2 regions of the Agrobacterium sp. 5Ca50 genome follow, and region 1 is predicted to be linked to the other one. Evidence: riboswitches for the same ligand, from Rfam matches in the RefSeq annotation. Region 1 holds a riboswitch; the other holds the start of a gene.
What was found. A riboswitch is a leader RNA that binds a small molecule or an ion and turns the genes downstream of it on or off. The one in region 1 is predicted to bind S-adenosylmethionine.
Positions count from the first base shown of each region.

Region 2: linked by a shared signal. The riboswitch ahead of ACZ5FM_RS00175 (O-succinylhomoserine sulfhydrylase) and the one ahead of metA (homoserine O-acetyltransferase MetA) in region 1 are both predicted to bind S-adenosylmethionine.

Region 1 covers NZ_AP026438.1:3,344,451-3,347,734, reverse strand. The annotation lists gene ACZ5FM_RS16065 (ABC-F family ATP-binding cassette domain-containing protein) at 1-839, opposite strand, end outside; gene ACZ5FM_RS16060 (thiamine diphosphokinase) at 843-1,496, opposite strand; SAM riboswitch at 1,586-1,662, shown strand; gene metA (homoserine O-acetyltransferase MetA) at 1,763-2,680, shown strand; gene ACZ5FM_RS16050 (aldose epimerase family protein) at 2,755-3,284, shown strand, end outside.
Region 2 covers NZ_AP026438.1:35,199-38,482, forward strand. The annotation lists gene ACZ5FM_RS00165 (Hsp33 family molecular chaperone) at 1-185, shown strand, start outside; gene apaG (Co2+/Mg2+ efflux protein ApaG) at 254-646, opposite strand; gene ACZ5FM_RS00175 (O-succinylhomoserine sulfhydrylase) at 832-2,016, opposite strand; SAM riboswitch at 2,060-2,138, opposite strand; gene ACZ5FM_RS00180 (2'-deoxycytidine 5'-triphosphate deaminase) at 2,216-3,284, shown strand, end outside.

The DNA.
Region 1 (3,284 bases):
TTGCCGGATTCACGGGTATCGACAGCTGTGGTCTGCACGGAACCTTGCGGTCCCTTGTGGCCACGATGTTGAGCGCGCATCGCCTGAAGTTCGCCGACGCGGCGCATATTGCGTTTGCGACGGGCGGTTACACCATAGCGCATCCAGTGTTCTTCGCGCTCAATCGCCTTGCCGAGTTTGTGCTGCTCGAGTTCTTCCTCTTCCAGCACCTTGTCGCGCCATTCCTCGAAATGGGCAAAGCCGCGGCTGAGGCGACGCGAAGTACCGCGATCAAGCCATACAGTGGAGTTGGAAACTTTTTCAAGGAACCGACGGTCGTGCGAAATGAGGACCAGTGCGCTGCGGCTTTTCTGCAGTTCATCTTCCAGCCATTCGATTGTCGGCAGATCCAGATGGTTGGTCGGCTCGTCCAGCATCAGGATGTCGGGTTCAGGTGCCATGACGCGAGCAAGCGCCGCACGACGGGCTTCACCACCGGACAGGCTTTTGGGGTCTTCCTGTCCCGTCAGGCCAAGGTGGTTAAGCAGATATGTCACCCGATAGGGATCATCGCCCGGTCCAAGCCCTTCTTCGGCATAGGCCTGTACGGTATCGTAACCGCTGAAATCCGGTGCCTGCTCAAGATAACGGATGGTCGAGGAGGGGTGACGGAAAACCTCGCCCGATTGCGCTTCGACCAGGCCGGCGGCAATTTTCATCAGCGTGGACTTGCCGGAACCATTGCGACCAACGAGGCAGATACGGTCACCCGGTTCCACTTGCAGGTTGGCACCGTTCAGCAGCGGCGTAACGCCAAAGGTCAGCGTGATATCGTCAAGTTTCAAAATGGGAGGCGCCAAGGCTCAGGCTCCAGTCATGTCATAAGGGCGGGCAAGGATGATGGCTCTACCGCTTTTCAGGGAGAAGCGCACCGGACCTTCCGCAACGTTGGAAATTGTGCGGGATGTGCCGAAGGTCAGCGAATAGTCATTCAACGGATAACGGGCGTTCTCGATGTCAAGGCCGTCAAGATCGCTGAAACCGAGAACGGAAAACAGCGAACCGGCGGGTAAGTCGAGTGCTTTCTCGCCACCGGATACCAAGGGGTAGGCCTCTTCTTCACCCGATAGAAGGGTGACATCGTAACCTTTTTCCTTAAGGCTGATGGCATTCAGCATGTGCTGAAAGGCATGGTCGGTTCGGTCGCCACCCAGTGCGCCAATCAGAACGAGGCTTTGGGCACCACGCTCAATCGCCTGCGAGACAGCGATCTCGCCATCTGTTGCGGCCTTGCTTGCGGGAAAGGTGTGACGCTCCACATCCGGCCATTCGGTGAGAAGAGTGGTGTCGGTGGAATCAAAATCTCCCACCCACAATTCCGGTGTCAGCGATAGCGGCTGCGCATGGCGCATGCCATTGTCGGCTGCGATGACGCGTGTTCCGTCTGCGGCTTTGCGCACGCGCTCGGTCACCGACAGGTTGCCGCCCAGCAGAATTGTAAAGCCCGTTTTTTCCATGCCCCGCCAATAGCCCAAATGTTCGCAGAAGGGAACGGCCAGCGCCCGCAAATGCGGCTATATTGATTTTCGCATCATGCGGGATTATGTAATCTCATAGTGGTGATTTGCCGACCGGCTTGCAGCCACTTTAAAGAAGTCGCTAAAGGGTCGAGGAAACGTGGATTTTCCAAGAACCGGTTGCGATTTCGTTGCCGGTTTTTTTGTTTTGTGCGGTTTGTCCGGGCTGTCTGCCTTGGTTACCCGCCGGATGAGAGTGTTCCAATATGCCCATCAAAATACCCGATACGCTGCCTGCTTTTGAAACCCTCATCAATGAGGGTGTGCGGGTGATGACCGAAACGGCGGCTGTTCGTCAGGATATCCGCCCGTTGCAGATCGGGCTTTTGAACCTCATGCCGAACAAGATCAAAACTGAAATCCAGATGGCGCGCCTAGTCGGCGCATCCCCTTTGCAGGTCGAGTTTTCGCTGGTGCGTATTGGCGGACACCGTGCCAAGAACACCTCTGAAGAGCATCTCTTGTCGTTCTATGAGACCTGGGAAGAGGTCAAGCATCGCAAGTTTGACGGTTTCATCATTACCGGCGCACCGGTCGAGACCATTGCTTACGAGGATGTGACCTACTGGGACGAGATGCAGAAGATTTTTGAGTGGACGCAGACCAATGTCCATTCAACCCTGAACGTCTGCTGGGGCGCGATGGCGGCCATCTACCATTTCCATGGCGTGCCAAAACATCCGCTCAAGGAAAAGGCGTTTGGTGTTTATCGTCACCGCAATCTTTGCCCGTCGTCCATCTATCTGAACGGTTTTTCCGACGATTTCCAGGTGCCGGTTTCACGCTGGACCGAGGTCCGTCGCGAGGACATTGAAAAGCACCCCGAGCTTGAAATCCTGATGGAATCGGAGGAGATGGGTGTCTGCCTGGTGCATGAAAAGAAGGGCAACCGTCTCTACATGTTCAACCATGTGGAATATGATTCCACATCGCTTTCCGATGAGTATTTCCGGGATGTGAATGCTGGTATTCCGATCAAGGTGCCGCATAATTACTTTCCGCACAATGATCCTGATATCACCCCGCAAAACCGTTGGCGCAGCCATGCCCATCTGTTTTTCGGCAACTGGATCAATGAAATCTATCAGACGACCTATTACGATCTGAACGAAATCGGAAAGTGAAATTTGCCGATTGCGAAGCGATGGGAAATGACGCAACGTCTGGCCCGTAATTCTTGCAAACGGAGGTCGATATAATGACGAATGGTGCCACACGGGAAAACTTCGGCGTAACGCCCACCGGCGAAAAAGTGGAGCGCGTCATTATTTCGGCAGGCGGTTTGACCGCCAATATTATCACCTGGGGCGCAGTCATTCAGGATTTGCGCCTCGATGGCCATCAGCCACCGTTGGTTCTCGGCTTTGATAAGTTTGAGGACTATCCGCAATATTCCTCTTATTTCGGTGCAACGCCCGGCCGTAACTCCAACCGTATCGATAGCGGGCGTTTCTCGATTGACGGCAAAGAATACCAGCTTGAACTGAACGAAAAAGGCGTCACCCATATCCATGGCGGCAGTGATGGTATCGGTAAAAGCAACTGGCTGATCATGGAACATGGCCCAAGCCACGTCGTGCTGCAGATCATTGATCCCGATGGCCGTGCCGGTTATCCCGGCAATTGCACGGTAAACGTGACCTACACAATCCGTGAAGGTGGTGTGCTTTCGGTTCTCTATGAGACAACCACTGACCAGCCGACCATCGCCAATATTTGCCAGCATTC
Region 2 (3,284 bases), 390 kb from region 1:
AGCCGGTATTTGACCGTTGCAATTGCTCGCGCGACAAGATCAAGGGCGTATTGTCCGGCTTTACCGCAGAGGAAATCCGCGACAGTGAAGAAAACGGCATGGTTTCGGTAACTTGCGAGTTCTGCTCGACAACCTACCGCTATGAAACCAGCGAGTTCGACGTTCTGGCAACTGCCAAGAACTGATCTGGCGGATGGTCGACAAGCACCACACTATCAAAGGCGGGCGTGACGAAAGTTGCGCCCGTTTTTATTTAGTTAAGGACGCGGGTCAAGCCGGGCGTATCCAGCGAGAAGGCTGGAATGGCGACATCGAAAACTTCACCGTCATCGGTTTCCATCTGGTAGTGGCCAAACATCATGCCTGAAGGCGTATCGAGCGGGCAACCGGAGGAATACTCATAGGTTTCACCGGGTTGCAGGTGTGGAACTTCGCCAACCACCCCAGGGCCGGAAACTTCGTCGACCTGACCGTTCTGGTCGGTAATGTGCCAATAACGGTGGGTCAGGCGCACGGCTGCATGGGAGTTATTGGCAATGACAATCTTGTAGCCCCAGACGTAGCGACTATCGTCCGGATCCGACTGTTCTTCAAGATAATAAGGGTCGACAGCAACTTCGATCCCATTTGTCGTTGCACGATACATACGCGCTACCTTTAATGATCTGCTTTATTCTACACTATAACATCCGGTATTCGTCAAGAATTGACATAAAACAGGCGGTACCGAACGCTGACAATGTCGGATAGTAGATTAAATGCTGAAATAGAAGGTAAATTTAGGGCGAAGTAAAAAGCCGTGCTTGATGGAGAGCACGGCTTCGTTTGGTATCAGGCCGAGACCTTGGACAGCGCCTGGGCGAAGTCATCAACCAGATCGTCAGTGTCTTCAATGCCGCAGGACAGACGCAGCGTACCGCTGGCAATGCCCATTTCGACACGGGCTTCATCCGTCAGGTTTTTGTGGGTGGTGGTGCCAGGGTGGGTGATCAGGCTCTTCGCATCGCCGAGATTGTTGGAAATCTTCACGATATCAAGGGCGTTCTGCAGCGCGAAAGCTGCTTCTTTGCCACCCTTCAGCTCAAAAGCCACCATGGTCGACCCGCCGGTCATCTGGCGGGCAATGATATCTGCCTGCGGGTGGTCCTTGCGGCCCGGGTAGATAACCTTTGCAACCTGCTTCTGTTCAGCAAGGAAGTCGGCTATGCGGGTAGCATTGGCGGTCTGTTGCTTGACGCGCAGTGCCAATGTTTCCAGTCCCTTCATCATCGTCCATGCATTGAACGGCGACAGGGCAGGGCCGGTATGACGGTAATATTCCTGGAACTCTTCTTCGATCCATTTCTTGTCGGAAAGCACGACACCGCCAAGGCAGCGGCCCTGACCATCAATGTGCTTGGTCGCGGAGTAGACGACGATGTGTGCACCCAATTCCAGCGGCTTCTGGAAAAGCGGCGTGGCGAAAACGTTGTCGACAACCACCTTTGCGCCAATCTGGTTGGCCAGCTTGGCAACACCGGCAATATCAACCACTTCCAGTGTCGGGTTGGTCGGGCTTTCCAGGAAGAAAAGACGGGTGTTGGGGCGGATGGCGCCTTCCCAGTTGGCAAGGTCACGACCGTCGATCAGCGTGCATTCGATGCCGTATTTTGGAGCCAGCGTCTCAACAACCCAGCGGCAGGAGCCGAACAGGGCGCGGGCGGCAACGATATGGTCGCCAGCCTTCAACTGGCACAGGATGGCGGAGGCAACAGCAGCCATGCCCGATGCGGTGGCGCGTGCTTCTTCGGCGCCTTCCAGCAGGCACATGCGTTTTTCGAACATGTCATTGGTAGGGCTGGCGTAACGGGCGTAAATAAAGCCTTCCGTCTCACCCTTGAAGCGAGCCTCGGCGGCTTCTGAATTTTCGTAGACAAAACCCTGTGTCAGGTAGAGTGCTTCTGATGTTTCGCCGAACTGCGAACGCAGGCTTCCGCCGTGAACGAGTTTCGTTGCCGGGCGCCAGTTATTGCTCATGTCCATCACCTTCAAACAAAAAAACCGGCCGCAAAAGCAGACCGGTTTCGAACACCCGGTCTTTTTAGCCACTTATTTAACGTGGCTGCAAGCCGACCGGCCAAATCACCACGGGATAAAATTGGCATACGCCCGTTAACGGCTTGCGTCAATGCCGGTGTTTTGGTTTTGTCGGTTGGAAAAGCAACAGGTGAGTATCATGAAAAGAACGACCGGTATTTTAACGGATGGAGCCATCCGCGGCCTGTTCGAAAGCGGCAATTTGAAAAGCGAGGCAGCACTGGATGCCGACCAGGTTCAGCCTGCCAGCCTTGATCTGCGGCTTGGTGCAATCGCGTATCGTGTGCGTGCCAGCTTCATGCCGGGTCCTGATTGCACAGTCATGTCCAAACTCGAGCGCCTGCGGTTGCACGCTATTGACCTCAGTGACGGTGCCGTTCTGGAAACCGGCTGTGTCTACATCGTGCCCTTGATGGAAACGGTTGATCTGCCCGCCGGAATGTCCGCGTCTGCCAATCCGAAAAGCTCGACTGGCCGCCTGGATATCTTTACCCGGGTCATCACAGATAGCGCGCAGGAGTTCGACAAAATCCCGGCTGGCTACAAGGGCCCGCTTTACCTCGAAATCAGCCCGCGCACGTTCCCGATTGTTGTGCGCCGTGGCTCGCGCCTGTCGCAAATCCGTTTCCGCATCGGCCATGCGCTGCTCAATGAAGCCGAACTTCTGTCACTGCACGCGGCTGAAACATTGGTTGCCAGTGAAACCCCGAACGTATCCGGCGGCGGCATTGCGCTGTCGATCGATCTAGAAGGTTTTGGCGAGGACCGTCTGATCGGTTATCGCGGCAAACATCACACCTCGGTGGTAGATGTCGACATCAAGGCGCAGCATGATGTGTTTGATTTCTGGGAGCCTCTTTATAACCGTGGCCGCTCCGAACTGATCCTTGATCCCGACGAGTTTTACATTCTCGTGTCCAGAGAGGCCGTGCATGTGCCACCGCTTTACGCGGCGGAAATGACACCTTTCGATCCGCTGGTCGGTGAATTCCGTGTGCACTATGCCGGTTTCTTCGATCCCGGTTTTGGCCATGTCAGCGCTGGCGGCGCAGGCAGCCGTGCTGTTCTGGAAGTGCGCAGCCACGAAGTGCCCTTCATTCTGGAACATGGCCAGATTGTCGGGCGGTTGGTCTATGAACACATGTTGGAAAAACCGCAGGGCCTTTATGGTACCAGCGCAGGTTCCAACTATCAGGCGCAGGGCCTCA